Regions from separate parts of the Heliomicrobium undosum genome, predicted to be linked through region 4. Evidence: riboswitches for the same ligand, from Rfam matches in the RefSeq annotation. Region 4 holds a riboswitch; each other region holds the start of a gene.

What was found. Region 4 has a riboswitch for cyclic di-AMP ahead of kamA (lysine 2,3-aminomutase). Riboswitches for the same ligand answer to the same signal wherever they lie in the genome.
Region 1: it holds a riboswitch for cyclic di-AMP, as region 4 does, so the genes downstream of both, GTO91_RS11700 (KamA family radical SAM protein) here and kamA (lysine 2,3-aminomutase) in region 4, are expected to answer to the same signal.
Region 2: it holds a riboswitch for cyclic di-AMP, as region 4 does, so the genes downstream of both, GTO91_RS09975 (APC family permease) here and kamA (lysine 2,3-aminomutase) in region 4, are expected to answer to the same signal.
Region 3: it holds a riboswitch for cyclic di-AMP, as region 4 does, so the genes downstream of both, GTO91_RS03230 (cell wall hydrolase) here and kamA (lysine 2,3-aminomutase) in region 4, are expected to answer to the same signal.

Annotation. Positions count from the first base shown of each region.
Region 1 covers NZ_WXEY01000012.1:69,807-77,322, reverse strand. The annotation lists gene GTO91_RS11705 (HD-GYP domain-containing protein) at 1-635, shown strand, start outside; gene GTO91_RS11700 (KamA family radical SAM protein) at 721-2,514, opposite strand; cyclic di-AMP (ydaO/yuaA leader) riboswitch at 2,633-2,770, opposite strand; gene hcp (hydroxylamine reductase) at 2,955-4,238, opposite strand; gene GTO91_RS11690 (long-chain-fatty-acid--CoA ligase) at 4,538-5,998, shown strand; gene GTO91_RS11685 (DUF4288 domain-containing protein) at 6,194-6,628, opposite strand; gene GTO91_RS11680 (chemotaxis protein CheB) at 6,917-7,516, opposite strand, start outside.
Region 2 covers NZ_WXEY01000009.1:40,792-48,307, forward strand. The annotation lists gene GTO91_RS09970 (solute symporter family protein) at 1-1,199, shown strand, start outside; cyclic di-AMP (ydaO/yuaA leader) riboswitch at 1,446-1,583, shown strand; gene GTO91_RS09975 (APC family permease) at 1,708-3,543, shown strand; gene GTO91_RS09980 (acetate uptake transporter) at 3,743-4,405, opposite strand; gene GTO91_RS09985 (ABC-F family ATP-binding cassette domain-containing protein) at 4,869-6,482, opposite strand; gene GTO91_RS09990 (zinc-ribbon domain containing protein) at 6,571-6,876, opposite strand; gene GTO91_RS09995 (acetate uptake transporter) at 7,328-7,516, opposite strand, start outside.
Region 3 covers NZ_WXEY01000002.1:220,727-228,242, reverse strand. The annotation lists gene bshC (bacillithiol biosynthesis cysteine-adding enzyme BshC) at 1-1,568, shown strand, start outside; gene GTO91_RS03230 (cell wall hydrolase) at 1,656-2,435, opposite strand; cyclic di-AMP (ydaO/yuaA leader) riboswitch at 2,432-2,596, opposite strand; gene GTO91_RS03225 (sigma 54-interacting transcriptional regulator) at 2,799-4,520, shown strand; gene GTO91_RS03220 (cell wall hydrolase) at 4,682-5,227, shown strand; gene ypeB (germination protein YpeB) at 5,276-6,790, shown strand; gene pduL (phosphate propanoyltransferase) at 6,966-7,516, shown strand, end outside.
Region 4 covers NZ_WXEY01000028.1:14,168-21,683, forward strand. The annotation lists gene GTO91_RS15925 (methyl-accepting chemotaxis protein) at 1-1,574, opposite strand, end outside; cyclic di-AMP (ydaO/yuaA leader) riboswitch at 1,933-2,074, shown strand; gene kamA (lysine 2,3-aminomutase) at 2,268-3,581, shown strand; gene ablB (putative beta-lysine N-acetyltransferase) at 3,581-4,438, shown strand; gene GTO91_RS18515 (hypothetical protein) at 4,457-4,585, shown strand; gene GTO91_RS15940 (L-lactate permease) at 4,932-6,503, shown strand; gene GTO91_RS18730 (stalk domain-containing protein) at 6,676-7,516, shown strand, end outside.

The DNA of each region.
Region 1 (7,516 bases), on a different contig from region 4:
CCATCCTCCATGATATCGGCAAGATGCTGATCCCCCATGAGGTGCTGAACAAGCCTGGGCGTCTGACCCCGGAGGAGTTTACAGAGATCCGCCGGCACTGCGAATACGGCTTCGAGATCATCCGTCATCAATCGGAGTTTTCCCTGGCGGCCGCCCATGTGGCCTTCCAGCACCAGGAACGCTTTGACGGCTCCGGGTACCCGCGCCAACTGAAAGGCGAGGAGATCCACGAGTACGCCCGCATCGTCGCCATCGCCGACATGTACGACGCCTTGGTGGCCGATCGGGTTTACCGGAAGGGCTACCTCCCCTACCAGGCCCATGAGATCATCCTGGCGGCCAGTTGCCGCGAACTGGACCCGCGCATCTCCCAGATCTTCCTGCAGAACATCGCCATCTACCCCATCGGCAGCACTGTTCAACTGAACACCGGCGATATCGGCGTCGTCGTCGACGTGAACAAGGCCTTTCAAAGCCGCCCCGTCATTCGACTTCTCTACGACGCCGATGGGCTCCCTTTGAAGCGGCCCTATGAGATGGACCTGACCCGCCACCTGACCGTCTTCATCGACAAGGTGCTTTTCGAAGAGCATGTGCGGGAGTTGACGACGCCTCACTACCAGGAAGCAAAATAAAGAAGAGCCTCGGCAAATCGCCGGGGCTCTATTCTTCGACTCACTTCTTTGGTCGAAGCGTTTTTGGCTGAGTCATTCGATCCGCCTAATAGTAATACCAGATGCTCCGGTACGCCTCAGGCGCCTCCCCCCGCTGCGCCAAGGCATGCAAGAAATCCTGGATGGCAACATCGGTGAACAGGAATGGCTGTGGGTCGGACGGCATATCCCAAGGGTAAAACTCGTAGATCCGCCGCCCCCGGCTGTCGACCATGATCACCTCATGATCCTGGCCGGCGCGCAGGTAGTTTTTTCCGAGGCGGGGGATGTTGAAGACGGCTTCATCGGACCGGTTCAGACCGGGCATGAGTCGCGCCTCCTCGGCCTGCTCCTGGAGCAGGCGGGCGATGGGAACCCGGTAGGCGCGCGTTTCCTCCTTGCCTTTGGCGTTGAAGGTATAGTAGGGGTCAACGCCAATCAAGCGCAACAACCTGCGCAGCGCCGCCATCTCGAAGCGCCGGGCGTTTTCCAGCGTAAAGACGCCCTGGTTGTAGACGGGCAGGCCGCGCCGGCGCAAGCGCTGCACGGCTTCAGCCGCCTCGGGCGTCACCTCGTAAGGGTGTTCGAAGTGGGTCATGACGACCACTTCCCGCCGTCCCGGAATCCGGTACGATGCCAGCAGATCGGCGAAGGCCTCGGTGATGCGCATGGGCAGAACGACCGGTGTCCGGGTGCCGATGCGGATGCGCCGGATATGATCGAAGGCGCAGACGGCATCGAGCACTTTTTTGAGCGCTCCGTCGGACATGATGCCGGGATCGCCGCCGGTGATCAGCACCTCTTCCACTTCCGGGTGCTGGCGGAACCAGGCCAGGGCTTTGCTCATCTTGTCCTCGGAGGCCGCCGCCTTCGGCGAGAGGACATCGTCGATCTCCCAATTGCGCTGGCAGTAGACGCAGATCTGGGCGCAGGTGTTGTAGGGCTTTAAGATGGCGATCATGGGGTAGCGACGGGTGATCAGCCGTTCCGGCGACGTGTCCCCTTCGCCCATGAAGTCGAAACTCTTGGAGGGGTCCCCTTTTCCCGCCAAGATGCCTTCCACATAGTCCATCGGTGGCAACACCTGGGCGCGCACGGCATGGTCAAAACGCCGGTGGGGTTCCCGATCCATCAACATCACATAGTAAGGGGTGACCCCGAAGGCGATCCCTTCTGACCGGGCAAGCTCGATGGCTGCCCGCTCCTCGTCGGTGAGATCGACCAGTGCCTGCAAAGCGCCGGCGTCGCGGATCACATGGCGGCACTGCCAGCGCCAGTCATTCCATTCCTCCATCGTCGCCCCGAAATGGTCGAGAAACCGCCGGCGGTCGGCCTCCCGGCGCTCGATGACATCGTTCCGCAAGCCGTGGGCGTACCGTTCGACCTGCTCGAGCACCTGCCGGCCCAACCGGCTCAGCCGCCCATCCCGCCCCGGCGTCACAACCGCCTGCGTTTCATAAAGCCCTGATTTCTCTTTCATTGCCAGGAAAAGATGGCGCATCTCCTCCACAAAAGCCTCGGAGGCGGCTACCGTTTCCCCATGGGCCAACTGAAAAAGAACTTTCAGGGCGCTTTCATGGGTCAGTTCCTCGTTGCGGCGGGCAAAGGTGTTTTTTAACACCTGGATCGCCTTCCGGCTGAGCGCTCGTTCCGCCGGCGCCACAGGCGCCCGGGAATGGAGGATTTTTCGTTCAAAGTCAACCAAGTAATTGAAGGCCCGTTCCCTGGCCTCATCGAGGGTCCGGCTGTGGCAGAGCAGTTCAAAAAAAATCAGGTTCTCCCCCCAGAAGCGCTCCAATGCCCGCAGGAGTTCCCCCTCATGGGCAGCTTCAGGGGGTCGCAAAAGGGCAGTACGATCCATCATGCCATCCTCCTCTTTGTTGTCCAGTTTAAAGAGAAAAAGCCCTCGGCCTGGAGAGCCGGGGCTTTAACGCGCAATGAAATAAGAGCCTGAACAAAATGGTGCAGACTGTTGCGCCCCAACGTACCATCCACGCTGACGAAGTTAGCTGACGGATTCGGGTGGATTGCTCACCCTACCGGCGCAACGGCCGGATTCACCCCAAAAATTGGTTCCCCCGCTCCCTGGCATGCCAGGAATTAAGCGTTCTCGTGGGCGTATGTTGTTATCGTATACAGTATATCAAAGAATTCTCTGAAAGTACACCAATTTCCCCAAAAAACGGAAAGCGGCCCCCTTTGGTGGAGGACCGCTTCTTTGTTCCGTGTCCGAAGTTCCCTTGTGGGGATTCTGTCGCAGGGGTTCCCTATTCACTGGTAACCCTTGCCGGGTATCCCTTTTTATTCGCCGAGCATCTTCTTCAGATCCGCTTCCACGTCGCCAATCAGGTTGAGGCCGAAGTTCTGCACCAGCACGTCGACTACGTTGCCCGTCAGGAATTCGGGCGCCCGGCCGCCCAGGTAGATGTTTTTCACGCCGAGGCTGAAGAGGCCGAGGAGGATGGCGCAGGCCTTCTGCTCGAACCAACTGAGCACAATCGACAGGGGCAGGTCGTTGACGCCGCAGCCGAAGGCGTCGGCCAGGGCCAGGGCGATTTTGACAGCCGAACCGGAGTTGTTGCACTGGCCCAGGTCGATGTAGCGGGGGATGCCGTCGATGTCGCCGAAGTCGATGTCATTGAAGCGGAACTTACCGCAGGAGGTGGTGATGATGACACAGTCCTTCGGCACAGCCAGGGCGAGTTCGCGATAGTACTCCTGCTCTTTGATCGGGGCGTCGCAACCGGCGATGACGAAGAAGCGGCGGATCTTGCCGGCTTTGACGGCTTCGATGATCTGGGGCGCCAGAGCCAGCACGTTCACATGGTGGAAACCGGTCGTCATCGTCTTGTCCGACTCCCAGTTGGCTTCCGGCAGGGAGAGGGCCTTTTCGATCAGCGCCGAGAAGTCGTCATTGACGATCTTGGGCACGCCTTCCAGACCGGCGCAGCCGTAGGTCCACATGCGGTCGCTGTAGGAACCGCGGATGGGCATGACACAGTTGGTTGTTCCCAGGATGGCGCCGGGGAAGGATTCAAAGAGCTTGCGCTGGTCGTGCCAGGCTTTGCCCACATTGCCCTTCAGGTGGGCGTACTTTTTCAGTTCCGGGTAGCCGTGAGCCGGCAACATCTCCGAGTGGGTGTAGATGTTGATGCCCTTGCCTTCGGTCTGCTTGAGCAGTTCGAGCAGAGCGTGCAGGTTGTGGCCGGTGACGAGGATGGACTTGCCCTCCACCTTGTCAGAGGAGACGGCGATGGGGACAGGGATGCCGAACTTGTCTGTATGGGCGCGGTCGAGCAGGTCCATCACCTTGACGGTGGCCGTGCCCACCTTCAGGGCCATGGCCACATGCTCGCCGAGATTGAAGTTGGAGTTGGTCAGCGTCGAATAGAGGGCCTCCTGGGTGATGGCGTCCACCTCAGGGTCGCTGTAGCCCAGTTCGCGGGCGTGGGTCGCATAGGCGGCGACGCCTTTGAGGCCGAAGATGATTGTATCCTGGAGGCTGGCGATATCCTCATTCTTGCCGCAGACGCCGATCTTCGTGCAACCGCCTTTGACGGTTTGCGAGCACTGGTAACAGAACATGGTCCAGTTCCCCTTTCGTTTTTATAACTTAGTAACTTACTTATATAATAACTTGCCTTCTGCGATGAATCTGTGATATTGATCACACTTGGACAAAAAATATGTCTGCGGACATTGCGGCGCTGATGGCCCGGTGATAGAGTTATGGATACAAAACGCAAAGGGGCGCATTTGCTTTCGGTTAGGGCCAACAGTCTCGGAGCCGTCGAGATGACGAGATACCGAGACGCTGCGTGCCCGCCGAAGCGTTCCGGCAAAGGCCCTTTCAGGCAATCTTATATGGAAAGAGGGATCTCCCTGTGCTCGTCCACGAACTGATCCGGCAGGGCACTCCGGAAAAAACGGCCCTCATTGAAAAGAACGGCCGTTACAGTTACGCCACCCTCCAGGAGACGGTCGACCGCTACCGCCGCTGCCTCTACGCCCGCGGCGTGCGCCCCGGCGAACGGGTTGGCCTCTTTTGCCGCAACTCGGCCGATTTCATCTTCGCCTACATGGCCATCGCCAGCCTCGGCGCCGTCGTCATCCCCCTCAACATCATGTTCCGCCCGAGGGAAATCGGCTACATCCTCAGTGACGCCGGTTCCCGCCACGTCGTCACCGACCGCGCCCTGGAACTGGCCAGCGCCGAGTTGAACGACAGCGACCTGCCGGCCCAGCACCTGCTATCGGCATTGCGGGAAGAGGCGCCCGCCTACGGCGACCTCCCCGTACCTGATGCGGTCCTCACCGCCGAGGATCCCTGCGTCATCCTCTACACCTCCGGGACGACGGGTCGACCGAAGGGCGCCATCCTCTCCCACCGCAACCTGGTCAGCAACGCCCGTTCCTATACGGAGACGATCCATGCCGCCGAATCGGATAACTACCTCTGTGTGCTGCCCATGTTCCACAGCTTTGCCTGGACCTGCTGCGTCACAACAGCGCTGCTTAACGGCGCGACGATCACGATCATGGAGGCCTTCCAGCCCAAGGAAGCACTGGCTTTGATCCAAGCGCACGACGTCAACGTCGTCACCGGCGTGCCGGCCATGTACGGGATCTACACCTCCGTTGCCCGGCCCGAGGACCTGGCCGGCGTCCGCCTCTTCGTCTCCGGCGGCGCCTCCCTGCCTGTCGAGACGCTCAACAGTTTTAAAGAAAAAACAGGCCAGTCCATCGTTGAGGGTTACGGCCTCTCCGAGGCGTCGCCGGTGGTCACCTTCAACCCCGTCGGACGGACGAAGCCGGGCTCCATCGGCCTTCCCATCGCCGCCGTCTCCGTCAAGATCGTCGACACCGAAGGCCAGGAACTGCCCCCCGGCGAGGTGGGCGAACTGATCTGCCAGGGGCCGAACGTCATGTCCGGCTATTTCGGCCTGCCCCAGGAGACTGCAACGGCCATCCGCGATGGCTGGCTCTACACGGGCGATCTGGCCTACAGGGATGACGAGGGGTACATCTTCATCGTCGACCGGAAAAAGGACCTGATCATCGTTGGCGGCCTCAACGTCTACCCGCGGGAAGTCGAAGAGGTCCTCTATGCCCACCCGTCCGTGAAAGAGGCCGCTGTGATCGGCACGCCCGACAAAACGCGCGGGGAGGCGGTTCGCGCCTTCGTCGTAGTCAGGGAAGGCGTCGAGTTGAACCGGAAGGAACTAATGGCTTACCTACGGACTAACCTGGCCACCTATAAATTGCCACGGGAGATCGTCGAACTGGAGGCCTTGCCGAGGAACGCCACGGGCAAGGTGTTGAAGAAGGAACTGAAGACGCTGTAAGGGATATATGAAACCCAGTTACATTCTCTGTAGTCCCGCTGTAGTTCCCCACACCTTCACCCCACAAAAAAAGCTCGCCACAATTGGCGGGCTTTTACTCCTGTTTCCCCAAAATTGCTGAAAATCTCTCTTGGGATGCCATCGACGTTCTGGATGCTCTTCACCGACGTTCAGCGTATTTTCCACGCCCTCTTATCATCCGTCCGGCTTAGGTTCTTCTTTCGGATCTAGGGCTTCAGGATAATAACGATTAATAATATCTTTGATGTCATCCTCTTTTCTTGCATGTATAAATCTCGAATAGACTTCTGTTCCACTGTTCAATTGATTATCATTTAGTTCAAAAACATGAAGTAATTTTACAAACCTCCATTTCACTAGCTGTTCGTAAGTATTTAAGTATTCGTGCTCTGTTCTATAAGCTTGTTCTTCAGCAATCTCGTATGCATTTTTGATTGTTGCAGCTTCTACTAGAATAATACTTTCTTCATAGAGTTTTTTACTGCTATCGTAATCAGCTTCATCAATTTTATCTAGATTGGCAGTGCCAGAGTGTATTGATTCAAACAATATTTTAACAGCGTACCAGTTCTTTTGAGCATCATTTATTATTGTCTTCAAGTATTTCACCTCCACCTCCTACAAAAGTTGTTAACCATATATTATAAACTTAAAAATTTAACTAAATAGCAATGCTTTTATAAGTAAATATTCAAACCATCCTGTTTCTCTAAGAAGACGTACGTTATCAGTGAGAAGGCCCCCTGCTGATATTGAACACTATCATCAGGGGGCCTTCATGTTGTCGTTTTTTAGCAATTTAAGCAATCACTGATCGTGATTCTACTAATCTTGCGATAAGTAATTAATAATCAGGGCGCCCATCCCTTCACCCTTACGCTCACCCTCACCTAACCTTCACGCCATCCGATTGCCCGGCCTCTCCAACACCCGCCACAGGCAGGCATACAACTCATTCAACGCCACCGGTTTGGCCGTCAACTCATCGGCATAGGCCCGCCACTGACCAGTCAGGTTCACCTGGAAGATGTCGCTCGTCACCAGAATCACCGGCGGGCTGGCCGCCATCGTCTTGGCGATGGCGCTGATCATGTCGGCGGCGTGGCCGTCGGGAAACTCGGCTTCCGTCAAGATCAGGTCGGGCGGTTGGGCCTCCGCCGCTACGATGGCCTCCTCCATCCCCCGGGCCACCGCAGGCTTGCCGCCCAGGACGGTGACGACGCGGCTGAGGAGCAGGATCGATGTGGGGTCTTCGTCGACAATCAGCACGCGGCGTCCGGTTATGCTCCCTTTCAGCCGTTCCATGTCGATGGGGCCCTGGGCGTCGGCTTCCGCCGGCATTTCCAGGTAACGGACCGGCATTGCGACGTTGACTGTGGTGCCCACGCCTTCCCGGGACTCGACGTAGATCTCCCCTTTGAGCGTATGGACCAACTGCTGGGTGATGGCCATCCCCAAACCGGAGCCGGTGATCTTGGCGACACCTTTGGCCCGGTA
Region 2 (7,516 bases), on a different contig from region 4:
TAAAACCGAAGCCGGTCCGCACCGCTGCCGCGGTGAGCACACTCACCATCTCCACCTTCTATCTGATTGCCCAGATGGTTGGCGCGGGCAGCCTGATTCAACTGCTGGTGGGCATCCCCTATGAGACGGCAATCATCATCGTCGGTGTCATGATGGTCCTCTATGTGGCCTTCGGCGGCATGCTGGCGACCACTTGGGTGCAGATCGTCAAGGCGGGCCTCTTGATGGCCGGCGCCATCATGCTGGCCATGATGGTCCTAGCGAAGTTCAGCTTCAACCCTGTCGCTTTCTTCGACGCCATCTCAGCCAAACATGGGCAACAGTTTCTCGAACCGGGACTGCTCTATAAAGACCCCATCGAACTGATCTCACTGGGTATGGCTCTCGTCCTGGGAACAGCCGGCATGCCACACATCCTGATGCGTTTTTACACCGTGCCGACGGCAAAAACGGCCCGCATCTCCGTCATCTGGGCGATGGTGCTCATCGGTGTCTTCTACATCATGACGACCTTCCTCGGTTTCGGCGCCTCCCTGTTCCTCGATAAGGCGACCATCACGTCAGCTGACAAGGGCGGCAACATGGCGGCGCCGCTGCTCGCCCAGTACCTTGGCGGCGGAGCGGGCACTGCCGGCGGAGAGGCGATGCTGGCCTTCATCGTGGCTGTAGCCTTCGCCACCATCCTGGCTGTTGTCGCCGGTCTGACCCTGGCGGCGTCAAGCGCCTTCGCCCATGACTTCTACGTCAACGTCCTCAAGGGTGGCAAGGTCGATGAGGCCTCTCAGGTGAAAGTCGCCCGTATGGCCACCTTCGGCGTCGGCGCTGTGGCCATCCTGTTGGGCTTGTTGTCAAAAGGGCAAAACGTAGCCCATCTGGTGGCGCTTGCCTTCGCCGTCGCCTCAGCGGCCAACGTGCCTGTCGTCATCTACTCGGTCTTCTGGAAGAAGTTCAACACTGGCGGGGCCGTCACGGGGATCGTCGTGGGCTTGCTCTCCACCCTGGCTCTGGTTGCCGTCAGCCCTAACTACTTCCCGGCCAAAGAAGCCCTCTTTCCCTGGAAGAACCCCGGTATCATCAGTATCCCACTTGGATTCCTCGCCGCCTATGTGGGTAGCCTTCTCTTTGCGGAACCAGAAGCAGAGGCGAAGTTTGAGGAACTCTATGTGAGGGCGAACACCGGAATTGGCGCTGAGAGCTGAGATAAAGTTAAATCAAACAGCCCCTGCGATCAAACAGTTCTGTTTAATCGCGGGGGCTGTTTTTTATGGTCGCTCTGACTGGAATAAAGGGATACTCTTAAAAAACGTAGATTCATGAAGATAAATAAAGGTGAATTAAGGCCTGGCAGGATAAAGGGCATAGGACGGTCAAGGGGACTCTGTCTCTGTGCATTTGTCAGAGATATGGCTTTTGCCTAATCGGCCTAGTGGATCTATACTTCATTCAGTTAAATAAGGCCGAGTTTCGACTGAGTCGAAAGCGGGGGAACCGTTTTTATGGGGCTAATATCTCTCGTCAAGAAAGAAGGATGTGCTCACCGTCCTGCCCGTCAGCTAACCTCGTAGGCTGTTGAGACGCATCAGTAGAGTTATTTCCGTGAAATAGCCTGCGTTAAGGCAGCCAGCATTCGGGTTGCCTTTTATGTTTTGGAATAAACTAGTCTCAGCTTTTGCGACCCGTCTTAACAATATGGGGGAGGAAACTTCCGTGGTTCAGCGATCCCTAAAACGGCTCTTGTTCGGAAGACCCTTGCACAACCGGGAGTTATCCCATGAAAAATTGCCCAATTGGAAGGCCTTGCCCATCTTCTCCTCCGATGCCCTTTCATCGATTGCCTATGGTCCCGAACAAGTGATTTTGGCGCTCACCGCAGCCAGCGCATTGACCTACGGTTTCGTGCCGTATGTCTCTATCGGCATCCTACTGTTGTTGGCCGTCGTCACCCTATCCTATGTCCAGGTGGCGCGGGCTAACCCAGGCGGCGGCGGTTCCTATTCGGTAGCAAAAGGAAACCTAGGTGAAATCCCCGCCTTGATCGCGGCAGGTTCGTTGATCGCCGACTACTGTCTCACCGTCGCCGTTTCGATATCGTCCGGCACCGATGCCCTGGTGTCGGCCTTCCCTCAGTTGAATCCGATTCGGCTTGGCATCGATCTCTTTGTCCTCTTTGGTATCTTGATGATCATCAACTTGCGAGGCGTCCGGGAATCAGCCAATGCCTTCGTCTATCCCACTTACGCCTTTATCTTCGGCATTGCCGCGCTTATCGTCACGGGTGTCTATCATGCCGTCACGGGCACCCATCCGGTGCTGCCTCCCGAATCCTTAGGAAAACAATGGACGGCAGGCATGTTGTTCGTCCTATTGCGGGCATTTTCCAATGGCTGTAGCTCCATGACCGGGATCGAGGCGATTTCCAACGGGGTGCCTAACTTTAGAGAACCGGAGGCGGAGAACGCGAGGGTCACGACCTATGCGATGTCTCTAATCCTGGGAATCATGTTTGCGGGGATCTCTTTTCTTATGATGCATTTTCACATCTTACCGATGGAGAATGTAACCGGTCTCTCGCAAATCGCCGAGTTGACGGTGGGCCGAAGCTGGGCCTATTACTACATCCAGTTTACGACCATGATTATCCTCTACCTGGCGGCGAATACGGCCTACAACGGTCTCCCGCCCCTGTTGTCCCTGCTCGCCATCGACGGATATATGCCTCGATACCTGTCGGCCCGAGGTGACCGGCTGGCTTTCACCAACGGGATTATCTTCCTTACCCTCGCGGCGGCTGTGCTCATCGTTCTCTACCACGGCAATACAGAGCACCTGATCTCCCTATACGCCATCGGTGTTTTCTTGTCGTTCACCATCGCCCAAAGCGGGATGGTTATTCACTGGCAAAAAGACAGAAGCTCTGGTTGGCGGAGCCGAGCGGCGATCAATGGCATCGGGGCGTTCATTACCGGCATCGTCGTCATCGTAATCGCTGTGTCGAAGTTCATCCATGGGGCATGGATAATCCTCGTTTTCATCCCTGCGGCCATCTATGTCTTTAAGAAGATCAAGAATCACTATCTCGCCGTCAGCGACCAACTGGGCATGGAATGGGTGAAAATCGGCAAACCGGAGCCGGAGCGAAAACACATCGTGATCGTCCCGATTGCCGGTGTCAACCGGGTGGTGCAGAACACGATCGAGTATGCGAAGATCCTCAAGGCGGAGGTGCATGCCGTCTATATCGGGACAGACGCCGCCCAGACGGAAAAGGTGCTGGAGCGTTGGGAACGGTGGAAACCGGGTGTTGAATTGAGGACCATCGAATCGCCCTACCGAACGATCATCACGCCGCTTGTGCGGTATATCGATCGGATAAAGCATAAAGGCAATCCCCAGGATTTCATCACCATACTGATTCCTGAGTTTGAAACGAAAGCATGGTGGCATCGCGTCCTTCATAACCAAACAGGCTGGATGTTGCGAACGGTCCTTTTGCTGTACAGGGATGTCGTTGTGTCCACAGTACCCTTCAAGTTAATCAAGTAAATGAGCCACGAAAAAAGGCCCCTTTTGCAACGCAGTAAAAGGGGGCTAAGTATTCCATACTATCGAGGGTCCCAATCCGGAGTCAGTGCAGCTTGCGTTAGGGCAACCGCATGTCCACCCGCATCTCACCGCCAGTGTAAAGGGGGTTGGCAGTTTTGGTCGGAAGTGGGGAGGAGGGGCGCCCTGCGCCGAGAACCTTTTAGCTGGCCTGGCGTGTTTTCTGCCGGGCGGCTTCGGTGATAGCCGGTCCTTTTCGGATCAGGCCGAGGGGCGCGCCAATGGGAAGGACGACGCGGCCGAAGAAGGTGTTCAGGAAGATGGCGCCGCAGCCGTAAAAACCGAGCATGGAGATCGCGAATTCGGACCAACCGGCGACCAGGTGAAGGTCGACAAGTTGGAAGGCCGTCAAGGTGAGCGAAGCGAACAGCACGTTGATCAGCACCAGGATCGCTGCAAAGACCTTGTTGGTTTCAAAAGAAGCGATCATGATGAAGAAGGAAAAAATACCGTAGCCGAGGAAGGCCCAACCGAGTTGAACGCCGCTGAAGGAAGCCTTAAACTCAGGCCCCATCCAACCGAGGGTGATGGCCCAGGAGGTGGCGACGCCAAACCAGAACAAACCGTAGGACGTCAAGACTGTGGCGCCGAAGTAGTTGTTCTTTTTGAAATCATACATGCCGGCAATAAACTGGGCCAAGGCGCCGAGGAAGATGGCCCAGGGGAAGATGCCGGAGACGCCAGTGGTCCAGCCGAGCTTCTGGCTTGATGCGACCAGCGTGACCATGGCGAGGCCGAAGACGCCAAGGGCGGTCGGATCGGCAACAGTGATTTTCGTCTCAATGGATTTCGCTTCGTTCGACAATGGATCTGCCTCCTAAAAACTGCAAAAATTGCGTATTGGGACAATTTTCTGATTCTTTAGAGTACACCGTAATTTTTGTAGACATGAGTCTCATACATGATGTGGAACTGCTTGACTCTCGACCTCCTTATGTCGCAAGTACTACCTATTTTAATTGGAATCCTGGAAAAAGACAAGTCTGAATTGTGCAAATATGCGAACAATTTTACGCGGTTGTTGTTTATCTGACGAGACAGGGTATCCCGGAAAAAAAGCATCCTCTTTTTGGGAAGAGGAATACGAAAAAGCAGGTTTCTTCGTCTGTTAAGGGAATGGGTGATAAGTAGATGTACATGAGCGGCGGCTGTAGTGAAAAGCACTCGTTCCTCACGGGGCTGCCCATAGATTGAAGAAAAAACACCGCGTTCAGGTTGTAGACCTGAACGCGGTGTTTTTTCTAATTCACAGCGCGCCTAATGAATCATTATACAGCGCCCTGGACATCCTTCTGCGACGCCTGGTACTCCAGGTACTCGTCGAAGGTCATCAGCTTGTCGATGAGACCATCGGGGGTCAGTTCAATGACGCGGTTGGCGATGGTCTGGGTGAACTGGTGGTCCTGGGAGACGAAAAGCAAAGTCCCCTCGAAGCTCATCAGGCCGTTGTTCAAGGCGGTAATCGATTCCAGGTCCAGGTGGTTCGTCGGCTCGTCCATGATCAGCACGTTGGCGCCGCTGAGCATCATCCGTGAGAGCATGCAGCGCACCTTCTCGCCGCCGGAGAGGACGGAGACTTTTTTCAACGTCTCGTCGCCAGAGAAGAGCATGCGGCCGAGGAAGCCCCGAACAAACCCTTCGTCCTGATCTTTCGAGTACTGGCGCAGCCAGTCGATCAGGTTCAGATCGCCGTCGGTGAAGTAGGCCGAGTTATCCTTGGGGAAGTAGGCCTGGGAGGTGGTGATGCCCCACTTGAACTCGCCGCTGTCGGCTTCCAACTCGCCCATGAGGATCTGGAAGAGGGTTGTCTTGGCCAGACCGTTGGCGCCGACGAAGGCGATCTTGTCTCCCTTGTTGATAGTGAAGGAGACGTTGTTGAGGACTTTTTCGCCGTCGATCGTCTTCGTCAGTCCCGAGACGGTGATCAGGTCGTTGCCGGCTTCCCGGTCCGGTTTGAAGACGATGTAAGGGTATTTACGGTTCGACGGCTTGATGTCGTCGAGGGTGATCTTGTCGAGCAGCTTTTTCCGCGACGTGGCCTGTTTGGACTTGGAAGCGTTGGCGCTGAAGCGGCGGATGAACTGCTCCAGTTCCTTGATCTTCTCTTCCTTCTTCTTGTTGGCGTTGCGGGCCATCTGCAGAGCCAACTGGCTCGACTCGTACCAGAAGTCGTAGTTGCCCACATAGAGTTGGATCTTGCCGAAGTCGATGTCAGCGATGTGGGTGCAAACCTGGTTCAAGAAGTGCCGGTCGTGGGAGACGACGATGACGATGCCCTTGTACTCGGCCAGGAAGTTTTCCAGCCAGCCGATGGAGTCGAGGTCCAGGTGGTTCGTCGGTTCGTCAAGGAGGAGGATGTGGGGGTTGCCGAAGAGCGCCTGGGCGAGGAGGACCCGCAGCTTGGCGTTGGCTTCCAGTTCCTTCATCTGTCTGTCATGCAGTTCGTTCGGGACGCCCAGACCGGTGAGCAGGCTGGCGGCTTCCGATTCGGCGTCCCAGCCGTTCATTTCAGCAAACTCGCCTTCCAGTTCGGCGGCGCGCATGCCGTCTTCCTCAGTGAAATCGGCTTTTGCGTAGATGGCGTCTTTTTCCTCCATCACTTCATAGAGGCGGGCATGGCCCATGATCACTGTCTTGATGACGTCGTACTCGTCAAACTCGAAGTGGTTCTGTTTCAACACGGCGATGCGCTCGCCGGGGGTGACGACCACTTCACCGCTCGAAGGCTCAAGCTCACCGGAGAGGATCTTCAGGAAGGTGGACTTGCCGGCGCCGTTGGCCCCGATGAGGCCATAGGTGTTGCCGGGCGTAAATTTGATGTTGACGTCTTCGAACAAGGCGCGCTTGCCGAAACGCAATGTGAGGTTCTGTGTACTGATCATTTCGGACACCTAACCTTTTTCGTTTATTGGGTGTACACCGCAAAAAACTCCCCAGGCAAAGCCTGGGGAGTTGCGTAGTGCCGATGGCTTACCAGTTGGAACGACGGGAGCTGAAGCAGTCCCGGCAGTAAACCGGCTTGTCGCCGCGGGGCTGGAAGGGAACGGTGGTTTCGACGCCGCAGCCGGAGCAAACAGCGGGGAACATCTGGCGCTCTTCACGACGGCCAAAGCCGCTGTTGTTGTTGCGCTGCTGGCCACGACGGGCGGCGCGGCAGGAAGGGCAACGGCCAGGTTCGTTGGTGAAACCTTTTTCAGCGAAGAACTCTTGTTCCGACGCGGTGAAAGCAAATTCGGAGCCGCAGTCTTTGCAGGTCAGGTACTTGTCTTGAAACATGAGAAAATCCTCCTCGATATTTTTTGCCCGGCGCTAGGGAAGCGACAGAACTCCTTGACTTCCCGAGCCGGAGGCTATCGAGGAAGGGGATATCGTCTGCTCCTAATGGTTACGAGCAGTTCCTAGTATAACCTGAAAACGGAAAAAATACAACAAAGGAATCAGGAATTAGGGGGAGGAAATTTTTCCGATCAGGAATCTTGCGCTCTTGTATTTCAGCCCGCCATGAAGCGGTTAGATAAAGTCGCAATCCGACACTCTACTTCCCTGGGGGTGGGCATTATTCCCGTTTGCTTGTACACTGGTTCTCGGACATGCATGTATCATAGCCCAGTTTAGCTGATGCAGCAATAGGGAAGGCTGCGTAGAGGATAGAGGCTTGAATTGAAGTGCAGAGAAGCCCGGCAAAAACTGCCGGGCTTTCGCATTGCTTATTTATTATGCTTCCTAATTAGGCGGGACGGCGGCTGTTGATGACCTTCACATTGGCGGGACCTTTTTTGATCAGGCCCAGGGGGGCGCCGAGGGGGAGGATGGTCCGCCCGAAGAAGTTGTTCAGGAAGAAGGCGCCGGCAGCGTAAAATCCGAGGATGGAGATGGAAAATTCGGACCAGCCGGCCACGGCATGGAGGTCGATCAC
Region 3 (7,516 bases), on a different contig from region 4:
CCTTCCCCGATGAAGAGGCTCTGGCGCTCCGGGCCAGCCGAATTGCCGTAACAGACCCGTCCACAACAAACCCCTATCCCCGCTCGGAACTATCGGCTCTTCTGGAAGCGTATCAACGCCGGTTGGCAGAACTGGCGGGATTGGAGGGAGCCTTCAACCGGGCCGCCGACCAGGCGCGCCGCCTGGCCGAAGCGGATAGCCTTGCTGTGGTGACAGGTCAGCAGGCGGGCTTATTTACTGGTCCCCTGTACACGGTCTACAAAGCCGTCACCTGTATCAACCTAGCCAAGCGGTTGGAGGAAAAAACCGGTCGGCCTGTTGTCCCAGTCTTCTGGGTCGCCTCAGAGGACCATGATTTTGAGGAGATCTCTCATATCGAACTTCTTCAGGGGGAAAAAGCCGTCCCTGTCACCGTGACCAGCCGCCCAGAAGAGGACCGCTTTGCCGTGGGCCACCGCACCCTGCCGGAGGACCTGGCGGCAACCCTCGAAGGTTTTTTATCCCTTTTGCCCCAAAGCGAACATAGGCCGCCATGGGAGGAAACCTGGCATCGTTTGCTGACCAGTCCCGCAGGGCCCCATGAGCACTTCGCCGCCCTGTTGCACAGGCTGTTGGGTCCTTACGGCCTCGTCATCCTCGATCCGCTCCTCCCAGGCCTGAAGCAACTGCCGGGATGCGCATCCTTCTTTGCCAGTGTTCTCGAAAACGAAGTGGCACTACGGGAAGGACTATCCCGGGGCGTCGAACAGATCCGGGAACTGGGCTACACGCCCCAGGTCGAAAAGGGACCGGAAGAGACGAACCTTTTTTACTTTCATCAAGGCCGCCGGCTGGCCATCGTTCATGACGGCGGAGGTTACCGCCTCCGGGGCGCCGAAATCGCCTTCAGCCGCGACGAACTGCTCGATCTGGCGCGGCGTCGGCCCGACTTGTTTTCAGCCAATGTGGTCACGCGCCCGCTCCTCCAGGATCGCCTCCTGCCTACGGCGGCCTATGTGGCCGGTCCCGGCGAGATCGCCTACTTTGCCGCCTACCGGGATGTCTATAGCGCCATGGGCATGGAGATGCCGCCCATCGTTCCCCGGCTTAGCGCTACAATCATCGAGGGCTTTGTCGACAAACTGCTTGAGCGCTACGCCCTTTCCTTCGCCGACGTGCCGGCGGAACTCGAAGGGCGGTTGAAGGAAGAATTGGCAGCCCAGGACGAACTGGGCATCGAAGCGCTCTTCGAGGAACTTGAATCGCGGGTACGGTCGGCCTACCTGCCGGCAGTTGAACGGATCGCCCGTTGGGATCGGCAGACGGAAAAACTCGCCGAAGAGAATTTGGATCGCGTCATCGCCCAAGCGCGCTTTTTGCGCCAGAAGGTTGAACACCGGCACCGCCAGCGCTGCCAGGACACGCGAAATCACTTCCGCAAATTGGAACTACACCTCTGGCCGACCGCCCCACAGGAACGGGTCTACAACATCTTCCCTTATCTTTTAAAATACGGTTCCTCTCTGATTGAAACGCTCTTGGAAGCGCCCGTCGAGTGGCTCGACTCCCACTGCTTGATCCGGTGCTGAATGGAAAAAGCCGTCCCGGTTGAGCAAAATCTTCCGGGACGGCCTTCGTATTGTTTTGATTGATGCCCTTTGACGAAGCAAAAGAGGTTACATGGCGAAGAGGTGGCCGCCAATTTGAGTGGTGATCACCCGCTGGCGCATCCAGCCATCAGAGGACTTGCCGGGGTTGAAGAAGAAGAGGGCGCCTTTGGAGGGATCCCAACCAGTCAGGGCGTCCTGCGCCGCCTTTTGGGAGAGGGCGCTCGCAGGGCGGTTGATCATGCCGTTTCTCACCGGCGTGAACTGCAAGGGATCATAGATAACGCCGGAGATGGAGGAAGGGAACTTTCCGCTTTTTGTCCGGTTGAGCACCACAGCGCCGACGGCCACTTTGCCTTCGTAAGGCTCGCCGGAGGCCTCCGCCTCGATCAACCGCGCCAACAGGTCCACGTCAGACTGGCTGACGCCGCTGCTTGCCGTCTGCGTTTGCCGGCCGATCCCCGTAGGCACCTTGAGGACCTGACCGGGATAAATATCGTTGGCGGTCATCCCGTTCAGTTCCTTAATCGCCCAATCGGCGGAACTGAAGCGGTTGGCGATGAGAAAAAGGCTGTCGCCTGATTTGACGGTGTAGGTGAAGACATCGGGAATGTTCAGCACTTTGCCGGTCGAGAGGTTGCTGGGTTCCACCTTGTTGGCGCCCTGGATCAGCGTCCAGGGAAGACCGAAGCGCTGGCCCAGTGAATAAAAGGTGTCCCCCGGTTGGGTCGTGTACTGCCAGGCATGGGCCGGTGTTACAGCGGCGCCTCCCCAGAGCAGGAGGGTAAAAGCTGCCGACAGCATCCCGGCGCGCAGCCAAGAACGACGGAAGACCATGAAAACGATCATCCTTTCCATGCGCCTTCGGAGTTAGCTGACGGGTTAGGCCAGAAAGGTTGGCCTTCTTCCGAAGAAGATTCACCCCTCGCAGCCGGAAATCGGCTGCGGAACGACCCGGTGAGGGCCGCGGTTCCTCCGTACCCCGGTTGGGGATTCGGCGTTTTATTTTTTGGTTCTCCGCAATTATACCGGCCTGGACAGGCACTGTCATGACGATCATTTTTCCTGAAGCGGCAGGGCCTGGACAGTTTGCCAGGTACGACGCCTCTGTAAGAGCCATGTTGACGATCTGTCCAAAGAATATGGCATTTGAGCAGGAAAACCGTCCAATATGTAGAAATGTCAGAAAAATGCGAAAAGGAGGTGTGCCTTGTGCAACAACGGGATGAGATTGTCACCCAACTATTCAATTGGGTGGCCATCATCAACGCTTCCCACAACCCCATCATCGCCACTGACCATGAGGGGCTGGTGCGCGTCTTCAACAAGGCCGCCTCCCGCGCCTTTGGCAAAGAGGCCCGCGACGTCATCGGAATGCCCTTCGAGGCTGTCGTCCCCAAGTGCCGTCTCCGGGAGACGATTCAAACGGGCCAACCCCTGACTGGCCTGCGCCTTAATTACCAGGACCGGATCTTTTTCGTCAACCTGACCCCCATCCTGCGCAAACAGCGCCTCGTCGGCGCCGTGGCGATCTTTCAGGATGTGACCGAGTTGGAGTCCGTTGTGGAGGAACTCAACCGGGTCAAGGAATTGAAGGGCACCTTGGAGACGATCCTGGAGGCCGCCTATGACGGGATCATCGTCGTCAACGCCGAGGGCATCATCACCATGGTCAATCAAGCCTACTGCAACTTCCTCGGTTTTCGCGAGTCCGATCTGCTGGGCCGCCATGTGGCCGACATGGTCGAGGGGACGCGCATGCATATCGTTTTGCAGACAGGACAAGCCGAAGTAGGGGATTTACAGCGCACCGGCGGCCATGACTACATCGCCATGCGCATCCCCATTGTCAAAGACGGCCAGGTCGTCGGGGCTGTCGGCAAGATCATGTTCAAAAACGTAAACGAACTGAATGCGCTGGCTTCGAAGATCAATTCCCTGCAAAAGGAACTCCATTACTACAAGGTGGAACTGCAAAAGTACCGGGGCGCCCGCTACAGCTTTGACGCCGTCGCCGGCGCCAGCTACGCCATCCGGATGATCAAGGATACGGCCCGGCGGGTGGCCCGCACCGATTCGATCGTCCTGCTCCGGGGAGAGAGCGGCACAGGCAAACAACTGCTGGCCCATGCCATCCACATCGAGTCGGAACGAAAAGAGGGCCCCTTCATCCAGATCAGTTGCAGCGGCATCGGACCGGAAGCCCTCGAGATCGAACTATTCGGCGGCGCTGTCGACGCGCCGGGGACATCATCGTCAGGCAAGTTTGCCCTCGCCCACCGGGGGACGCTGCACATCACCGATATCGGCGACATGCCCCTGCCTGCGCAAACCCGGCTGATCCGGCTGCTGCAAGGGCAATTGCCCCTCGTTGACAGCCCCGACGGCCCGGTGACCGCCGATGTCCGGCTGATTGTCTCAACGAACCGCCATCTTGAGGAGATGGTCCGCAAAGACCTCTTCCGGGAGGATCTCTACAACCGGTTGAACGTGATCAGCCTCTTCATCCCGCCGTTGCGTGATCGCAAGGAGGACATCCCTGAACTTGTCTCCGTCTTTATCCAGAATTTCAACCGCCAATTCGGCTTTTCCGTCCAGAACGTGACACGGGAAGCTATGCAGGTCCTGATCAAATACCACTGGCCAGGGAATGTGAGGGAACTGCACTCGATGATCGAGCGGACCTACGACCTGGTCAAAGGCGACACGATCGATGTAGGCCACCTGCCCATGCACCTGCAGAAATACAACCATACAGACAAGACAGCGCCCCAGTCGCAGAGCCTGCAAGCCCTCCTGGAACAGACGGAAAAAACGGCGATCCTGCAGGCCATGCAGGCCGCCAACGGCAACAAGGTGCAGGCGGCCCATTTGCTCGGGATTTCCCGGGCCGGTCTCTACCAGAAGTTGGCCAAGTACCATATCGAAGAGTGATCCTCGATCATCGCCGCCACAATGTCGGTCACTGTGCAGAGCGAACGGCCCAGATTATAGATACCCTGAACCTTCTGGTTCGGGGTTTTTTGCGTTTCGTGCATAGGGAACTCCGGTGAGCCAAAAAATAGGGCAGACAGGTGTAATAGGAGGGGAGAACAGTGCGCTATTGCAATGCTTTTTTCGCCATCCTGCTAACGGCAGCTTTCGCGCTCGCCGGCTGGCAGGGCGTGAACCACCCGCTGTCGGGCGCCCCATGCGGCTTCTCTGCCTGGAAAGCAGGCGGTGACGCCAAAGCAGTCTGGAATCTGCCTGCCGCTGAAGCGGAAACAGGACGGGGGTATCCAAAACGGGGAGATGAGACGATGCTGGCTCGGGCAATCCACGGCGAAGCCCGGGGCGAACCTTATGAAGGTCAGGTCGCCGTCGGCGCCGTCATTATCAACCGAGCCAAGCACGCATCCTTCCCCAATTCGGTCCACGGCGTCATCTTTCAACCGGGCGCCTTTACGGCTGTCGATGACGGTCAGATCTGGACGCCCTTAAATCCGACCGATTCGGCCAACAAGGCGGCGCGCGACGCCCTGGCCGGCTGGGATCCCACCGGCGGATGCATCTACTACTGGAACCCGGCGACCGCGACGAGCCGGTGGATCTGGAGCCGTCCCGTCGTCAAGCAGATCGGCAAACACTACTTCGCCAAGTGATCCGTTAAAACGATGTCCCTACGACGTTACTAGAAAGGATGTGCGCCTGTGAGCGAAATCCGGGATCGCGATGAAACCCTTGTCGATGATCACCGTCTCGTCGAAGAGACGAGCCACCTGCGCAAGGTCAAAAACACGCTCAGTGTCGTCGCCGGCCTGCTGGGGGTCACAACAGCGCTCTTCGGCTACCTTGGCTATCAACAGTACGTGCAGAACCAGGCGTATCAGATGGCCGTAGAAAACCGGTACCAGCGCGCCTTTGCCGACCTGTCAAGCAACGTGGAGAACATGGAGTTGGAGATGTCTCGCCTGATGGCCAGCAACTCGCCCAATCAGGCCGTTATGGGGCTCCAGCAGGTGTCACGCCAAGCCAGTGAGGCGTCGGCCAACATGGGGCAACTCCCCCTGGCGACACTCCTGTTGAGCCGGACCAACCGCTTCGTCAACACGGTCGACGATTTTTCCACCACCCTGGCCGAACGCAAAGTCGATGGAAACGTAGCCCTCACCGCTGCTGAAAAGAAAACCCTCGGCGATCTGCATCGCCAGACCACCTTCTTGCGCGATGAGTTGGGCAAGATGGGCGAACAATTGAACGCGCGCCAGGTCACCTGGGTCGCCCTGGAGAAACAGGCGCGGCAGCAGGAGCAACAGGGTTCAAAACAACAGACGGCCTTGGGGCAGTTCTGGCAGCGTGTCGTCTTCGCCGTGGCCGGTCAGGGGCCTGAGACACAGGCGCCACCCATCCTGGCCAACTTCCAGTTCGTCGAAAATGAACTACAAAAGTATTCGCCTGTCGAGTACGACGGCAGACATTCCGAGCAGATCCAGGTTACCCCGCGCGGGCTCGGGTCGGGTCAGATCACGCAGGAGCAGGCCATCTCCATCGCCCAGTCCTGGGTCGGTCAAGGACCCCTCGCCGGTCACCAGGTGCGGGTAACCGGGGAAGGAAAGGCCGCCATTCCTGCCTATGGGATCGGCGTCTATCCCAACGACGCCCCCAATGAAAACAAAATCGCCATGGAGATCTCCAAAACAGGCGGCCATGTGATCTGGATGCTGAAAGAACGCCCTGTCGGCACACCGGTGATCAGCCGCGACGAAGCCGCCGCCGTCGCCCGTGACTACCTGAGCCGCCGCGGCCTAAACAACTTTGAGGCGACAGCGGTCGAAGAGTACCAGAGCCTCGCCGTGGTCACCCTGGTTCCGAGAGACGGCAATGTCAGCCTCTACCCGGACAAGATCAAGGTCCGCGTCGCCATGGATGACAAAGAGGTCCTTGGCTATGACGCCACTGCCTATCTGACCTTCCATACCAACCGCAACCTGCCGGCAGCCAAGATCAGCCGAGAAGACGCCCGCAAGCGCGTCGCTTCCGATGTGGCCGTCACAGGCGACAAACTGGTGTTGCTGGCCAAGGACAATTATCAGGAGATCCTCTGCTGGGAGTTCAAGGCCGCCCGGGATAACATGACCTATCTCGTTTATATCAACACCCAGACAGGCCGGGAAGAGCGGATCTTCCGGGTGATCGAGACGAACGCGGGCACTTTCGTCTTCTAAACCGTCTTCCATCCCAACCCTCCTAACAAAAGGGGACCAGTAAAAAATTCGCGTGTCTTCGCTGATGCAGGCAGACCATCCTCTGCCTGCAGTTCCTTTCTATTGGGTCATTTACCCTCCCCTGGAACGTATGGTATAAAGGATGTAATGGAAAACCAGCGGGAGGAGGTTCCCCATGCACATTGCCGTCGGTGTTTCCGCCAGGCACCTTCACCTCAGCGATGAACACCTGGAGATCCTCTTTGGCCAGGGCTACCACCTGACCCCGAAACGCCGCTTGTCCATACCGACGCAGTATGTCTGTGAAGAGCGGGTCAGCATCCGGGGAGCCCGCGGGGTCATCCACAACGTGGCCATCATCGGACCGACCCGCGCCCGAACACAGGTAGAGGTAACGCGTACAGACGCCGTCACCCTCGGCGCAACCCCTCCGATCCGCCTCTCCGGCGACCTGGAAGGAAGCGCCCCTGTCACCATCACCGGACCGAAGGGCCAGGTTGAATTGCCCGAGGGCTTGATCGTCGCCATGCGCCACATCCACATGACTGAAAAGGACGCCGATGAACTCGGTTTCAGTCACAAGGACTATGCCATGGTGATCGTTCCCGGACCGCGCAGCCTCGTCTTCGACCATGTCGTTGTCCGGGTTGCCCGGGAACACACCCACACGGAACTGCATATCGACACCGATGAGGCGAACACGGCTTCGCTCTCCAATGACGAAAA
Region 4 (7,516 bases):
CGGGCCGACTCAATCGCGGCGTTCAGGGCCAGCAGGTTCGTCTGCTCGGCGATACCGGTGATGATGTTGACAAATCCGGCGATGCCTTCTGTCGCTTCAACCAGTTGGCCGACGACTGCTGCGATTTCCTTACGGCTGGTATCCAGATTTACCACTGTTCCGGCGACGAGGTCCATCGTTTTCAAGACCTCTGCCGCCTGATCACTGACGATGGCGCTGTCATGGGAGGCCGATGTGGCCGATTCGGCCACATGTTGGGCCGTTTTTGCCACCTCGTCGGAGCCCTTGCCTGCCTCTTTCAGGGCGTCCGCGTTATGAATGGCGTCACGGGCCACCCCTTCGACGCCGGCGGAAACCTCGGCCATCCCTTTGTTGGCGCTTTCCGCTGCCTGGGCCACCTGTTCCGTCGACAATGTCATCTGATCCACGGCGCTGCGAAGACCCACGATGACCTCCCGGTTGGCGGCGATCATGGTGTTGAAACTCCGGGAAAGGTCACCGATCTCATCAGTTCCATCGATGTCCGAACGAACCGTCAAGTCCCCCCGGCTGGCCGTCTCCATGAATTCCTTCAGCCGGTAAATGGGTTTGACGAGGGAGTTGGCCAGTGTCAGCGAGACAGCCACCGCGATTCCGGCGATCACCAGCCCTGCGATGATCAGCGTCGTAATCAAGCGGGCCGCTTCGGCGCGCAGGTCATCCACATTGACGCTGGCAACGATGTACCAGTCCCAGGGCTCAAAGTAACGGAAGATGGACAGTTTCTTTTTTCCTTCATAATCGTATTCCATCTTGCCGTTCTTCTCTTTGATTATCTGCTGGATGAAGGGCAGGTCGTTGCCGTTCTTGCCTTTCAAGGTGGGATGAATGATAAAGTCCCCTGCCGTATCCATGACAAAGGCATAGCCGTTCTGGCCGACTTTGATGTCAGCGACGGCTTTTTCCAGGATCGGATCCTGTTCCTTGACGCCCACGTAAAGGGCGCCCAAGACTTTACCCTGCTTGTCCGTCAAAGGGGTATATCCTGTGATGTACCAGCCTGTGACCACAAAGGCGCGGCCCTGAAAGGGCTGTTTGCGCAGGATCGACTGGTACACAGGCGAATCGCTCTTGATCGAGGTCCCGACGGAACGCTTCCCCTCTTTGTCGAGGACGTTCGTGCTGACCCGCACCAGTTCATTGTCATGCAGCAAAAAGACCGTCGCCGTCCCGCCGATCGTTTCCTGGAGCTTGTCCACATACGCCGTATCCAGGGTCAACCGCTGATTGCCGGCATACAGGGCCGGCAAGTTGTACTTGCCCACCTGCGTGGGCTCACCGACCTCTAGGCGGACTTCGCCAAAGTCAGCCAATTCCGTTTGGGCCTCTTTCATGTTAAACCTTAGTTGTTCTTCCAGCGCAGCCTGGCGGATCCCCACCATGCTCTGGATCGATTCGGTGATGTGTTCGCTGTCTTTAGCGGCTGCCCGTGTAAGGGCCTCATCGGCTTTCATCCCGGCCAGGACGCCGAGAACACCGGCGCAAAAAACCGTCAGGACGACGAAACTGGCGATCAACTTGTTTTTAATCCGCATCTTCTCATCTCCTCTTCTTGTGTCGCCCAATTTTTCAATCCGGTAGGCAAAAACGGATTCTGGAACGATGGAAAAAACGGAACTCAGGCTTTATCACGAACACCTCGTGAATGCGTTTTTTAGAGCGATTAAGGATAATCGACTATCTCGGCTTACATACAAGGAAGTTCTGCCTGTCATGATTGCTCTCGCAACTAACAATAAATAAATTATATAATTATCCCCATTAGTAAAACAACCGGATATTCTTTCATATATAGGCGCCCCTCATGCTTCACCGAATTGCAATATTAACCAATTCGGCCGAATTGGGTTTACGCGCCTTTTTTTCTATGTTATCCTTATAGAGTGAAAAGTTCATAGACCAGCGCTGAGTTCCACAGGATGTGGAAGCGGGGGACCCAACTTTTTGGGGTGAATCCGGCAGTTTATCTGCTGGTAGGGCTGACTCTCTGGCCCGAATCCGACAGCTAACTTCGTAAGCGCCTTATGGAGAGAATACCCTTTGGCTTTGTCGCCGATGGGGTTGTATTGCGCTTTATTATTGTTTTTGAAGATGCCTTCACCGCATTGTTCCATAAACCCCCTTCCCCTACCCTCTGCTCCCTTTACGGAAACGAAGACTCACGCTGGCGATACCGGCGTGAGTCTTTTGTTTTGCTCTTTTTTCAATTGAATACAAGGAGGATGGAAATGACTGCGATAAGCAAACAATTCTGGCCCGAGGCCACGACTGAGCAATGGAATGACTGGCGCTGGCAGATGGCCAACCGCATCGACTCACTGGACCCACTGCAAGCCCGCATGGAACTTGCCCCGGAAACGGCGCTGGCCGTGGAACGCTGCCTGAAACACTTCCGTATGGCCATCACGCCCTACTACTTTTCTCTGATCAACCTGGAGGACCCCAACTGCCCCATCGGCCAACAAGCAATCCCCTCGCTCCATGAACTCTCCCTATCGACAGCCGATCTCGAAGACCCGCTCCACGAAGAGGGCGACTCCCCTGTTCCCGGCCTGACCCACCGCTACCCGGACCGAGTCCTGCTGCTTGTCACAGACCAGTGCGCCATGTACTGCCGTCACTGCACCCGCCGTCGCTTCGCCGGCGCTCAGGACCGGGCGCGCAGCAAAAAAGACCTCATGCTGGCGCTCCACTACATCCGCTCCCATCCCGAGGTCCGCGACGTGCTCCTGTCCGGAGGCGACGCCCTCTGCATCAGCGACGAGATGCTCGAATTCCTGCTCTCCTCCCTCCGGCAAATCCCACATGTGGAGATCATCCGCATCGGCACGAGGACGCCGGTGGTCATGCCCCAGCGGATCACGCCGGAACTGGTCAGCATCCTCCGCAAGCACCACCCCGTCTGGCTGAACACTCATTTCAACCACCCCCGGGAGATCACCGCGGAATCGGAGCGGGCCATCGCCATGCTCGCCGACGCTGGGGTGCCCCTGGGCAACCAGTCGGTGCTGCTCAAAGGCGTCAACGACTGCCCCATCACGATCAAACAACTCGCCCAGAAGCTCGTCCGCATGCGTGTCCGTCCCTACTACCTATACCAGTGCGATCTCTCCCGCGGCATCGAACATTTTCGCACCCCTGTCAGCAAGGGGATCCATATCATCGAGATGCTCCGCGGCCACACCTCCGGTTTGGCCATCCCCACCTTTGTTGTCGACGCGCCGGGCGGCGGCGGCAAGATCCCCCTTCAGCCGAATTACCTGATCTCGCAGTCGGAAGACCATGTGGTGTTGCGCAATTACGAGGGTGTCATCACCGTCTATCAGGAACCCCAGGACAAACAAAGCAGTTGCGAGCGTTGCGGCGAACAGCACTGCCACTCCAAGCACGCCAGCCGCGCCGGCCTGGCCAAACTGTTCCGGGGAGAAAAGGTAAGCCTCGTTCCCCAGGACAACTTTCGGGAGAAACGGCGCTTGAACCGCCTCAAAGCCGGCGAGGCTACCGCCGGCGACCGCCCCGTCGAAAGGGTGGTGAAGCACTGATGCGCGCCTGTCGAACCAACGATTCCCGCTTCCTTTCCGAGAGCGCTCCAGCCCTGTCGGGCTTTACGATAGATCAAACCAACCTACGGCTGGTCATCGACGGCTACCCTCGGGTGAGCAACCCCGCCCGCCTGGCCGAACACTGGATCTCCCTGGCGCGCGAACAGGGCCTCGAAAAAATCTGGCTTTGGACCTTTGACAAGGACGTTGCTGAGTTCCAGGCCTCGGGTTTTGTCGAAGAAGGCCGTATCCCTGAAGATTCCTATGCCAAACCGACGGTCATTCTGGCCCACTATCTCCGGCCGGAACGGGGCCGTTCCGAATATATCGCTGAAGAGGACATACTGCTCCGCCACATCCAGGAGGCGCCTGTCCGCCCGCTGTCCCCATTGCCGGAAGGATTGCGCGTCGCACATCTCTCACCGGTAGACAGCCCCGCCATCAGCAGGCTGATGCAGGCCGTCTTCGCGTCCTATCCAACACCGGTCGACGACCCGCGCTATATTGCCGGGCTCATGGAAAAGGGCTGTCACTTCGCCGGTGTCTTTGACGGCGAAGAACTGGTCAGCATGGCGGCCGCTTACCCCGACAAGCGGTGGCAGCGGTGCGAAATCACCGACTGCGCCACCCTTGACGGTTATCGCGGACTCTCCCTGACAGAGCGGCTGATCGGTCGCCTTGAACCGCTGATGCTTCACTGGATGCCTTTTCGATTCTACACATTGGCCCGCGCTCGCTCCTACGGAATCAACCGGACTTTTTTCAAACTGGGCTACCGCTTCTGTGGACGACTGATCAACAACTGTCATATCGCCGGCGGTTATGAGGATATGAACCTCTGGGTCCGCCTTCCTTAAATCGTCTGCATCAAATACGTGCAAGGCTCCGCCGCCACCATCGGCGCGGTGGGCATCGAATACGCCGTGATCCGCAAATCCTCGGTAGTCATCATCAGCATCACCGCTGTGATTGCGGTGATGGCGTTGCTGTATGTGTATCTTTGAAGATGGAAGAAAGACCTCATTGTGCGTTGATTCTCGCCAAGAAACAACCCCGCTTCCGGCTTGGTCGGAGCGGGGTTGTTTCATTCAAAAACAAAATGGAACTTTTTCGTCGGGGAATGCGTGGCTGGGGTTCTTCTGTTTGCCGGGGTTATGTCTATAGGCTGAACCGCTTGACCTTCTCCAGCAAATCTACGCGGCCCAAACTCCCTTTTACGTTATCGAAGGAGTCGCATTACGTCACCCGTCCTGAAAAAGCCGAATTCCGTTTCCAACGGTCAAACGGGAACCATTCCCAAAGGGTATAATTACATAAATCATCATCAATGTAAAAAGGAGGATGTAAGGCATGACTTTTTCCATTATCCCCATGCTGATGCCAATTGCCGTGATTCTGCTGATGATCATCTGGAGGCGCACTTCTGTCCATATCAGTGGAACCGTTGGCTGGTTGCTGACGGTTCTGGTTGCCTTCCTTTTCTTCCGTACCGGCCTGGAAGCCTCCTTTCGCGCTAGCCTCTCCGGCGTCTTTCTTTCTTTTCCTGTTTCACTGATTATCCTGGGTTCTATCCTGCAGATCACCTATATGGAGAGAACAGGAGCGATTCGACGCGTCGTGGTGTTTCTGAAGACACTCGCTCCCACTGACAAAGCTGTCCAAATTATGCTGTTGAACATCGGTGTGGGGACAGCTTTCGTCGCCATCGGCGCCTTGCCAACGACCATCCTGCCTCCGCTGCTTGTCGCTCTCGGGTACTCCCCTTTTGTGTCTGTCGCGATGTCCTGCCTCGGTTTTGACGCGCTCTGCTCCTACAGTCTGGTCGCAACGCCGCTGGTCATTTACTCCGACCTCTCCGGCACGTCGTTGCTCCAGGCGGCGCAGATCTTTTCGATGTACATGCCGCCGATCGCCACCCTGCTCAGTCTCGGCATGTTATGGCTCGTTGGAGGCTGGCCGCTTGTTCGCAAAGGGTTCGCGCCCGCTCTCATCACGGGGATCACGAGCAGCGGCATCGCTATCTCCATCAGCCATATCCCGCTCCTCTCGCCGGCGGTCGTCCTGACAGGTGTTATCGCCGGATTAGGCACTGTATTGGTCATGTTGCTGTACCTGAAATTAACGGGCCAACCCATCCGGGATCGCTCCGCGCTTACGGCGGGAGACCTGGATGTCGAGAAACAAATGCCACTGCTCAAGGCTCTGTCTCCATGGCTGATCTTGACGGCCTTCCTCGTGGTGACCAACTTCTATCCCCCGATCCATGACCTCCTATTCGTTCAGTGGTCCTTGCCAGTGGAGGTCATCCCGGGCAAACCGGTCAAGACCCGGTTTTTCTGGAACGCCTATACCTGGGTGTTTGTCAGCATCTTTGCAGCTATGTTTTGGCTGAAGCCCTCTCGCGAAGACCTGAAAATCATCGTGTCTCGTTCTTTTCACCGGTCTTGGAAGCCCGCCCTTTCCGTCGTCGCCTTCTACGCCACCGCTAATGTGATGAACTACTCCGGTCTTGCGAATGTGGATGGTGTCTGGAAAATTGTCGATCCGGCCCAAAACAACATGATCTCCATCCTTGCCACCGCCTCTGCCGCCGCCTTCGGTTCCATTTACCCTTCTGTCAGCGCTTTTCTGGGGCTCTTTGGCGGTTTTCTCAGCAGCAGCCAAGGCTCGGGCATCGCCATGTTCACGAAATATAACATGTTGACATCAGAAAAACTGATGATCGACGGATTCGTCGTCAATGCGGCCGCCTCCATCTGCAGCGGCCTGGCCAACGCCATCGCGCCCGCCAAGGTGCAGGGATCGGCGGCCACCGTCGACGCGTTGGGCATCGAATACGCGGTTATTCGCAAGTCTTCCGTGATCATCATGGGCATCACCCTCGTGATTGCGATCATGGCGTTGATGCGTGTTTATCTTTAAATTTGGTCAGAAAGACTCGGAACGCGCGTTGAACCTTTATAGTGAAACAACCCCGCTACCGGGCCGTCCGGCGGCGGGGTTGTTTCATAGGAGAGCGTTATCAAAAAAACAATGGAACTTTTTCGTCGGGGAATGCGTCATTAAATCAAATCCACTAAAGGGGAGAGCGATCGTGAAAAAAGTATTATCGCCCACTCTGTTGCTGCTTTCGCTATTCCTCGGCATGGGGATGCCAATCTCAGCGAACGTTTCCATCCCTTCTGCGGAAGCGGCGGCTGCCATTTCTGTTGTCAGCGCTGCGCCGGAGAACGCCAATTCACCCTTTAACCGCCGTGTAATTATCGAGGTTCCATCAGGCTCTTTGAACGCCGACGCCCAGGAAAGCGCTTACTTACGTTTTGATTCAGGCGTCACCGTTCAACGGGTCGTCTACAGCATCCCGGCTTCTGTTGGGAGTTCCCCAAATCTTTTTGTTTCCGGCGCCGGACTGCTCCCTCAGTCAGAGAACGGTTTCACCTTAACCGTCACCGGCAGCGGTTCTTATGGCGGCGGTATGATCGTACTCGACTTGGAAGGCATCTCGGCGAACAGTTCCGTTCATGATGTCCGTCTGCGCGTCGAAGCGCCTCCCGGTTCCATCTTTTACGCCGGCCCAGCCACCCTGACCAGCCCCCGCCTCGTTGATTACGCGGTATCCACTCGCACCGCCATCGTAAATCAGGACAGATCAGACACCATCGCCTTTTCTTTTGCTGAAATGGAAAAAGGCGCGATCAAAACCGGAATAGGCAGCATCAATCTCCATCTGCCGGAACCTCTGATCTGGGATGCGTCGTCGCTCAAAGTGACGACAGGCAAGGACGAGATCAGAGTCGCCGACCCGGTTCTTACCGACGGGAATCGCACACTGCGCATCGACGTTCAAAAAGCTTCGACGACTCCTTCGACCTTCGAACTGAGCGGCCTCGCGATCCGCGACGGCAGCAACAAGTTAACCGATCCCTTTGCTTTTG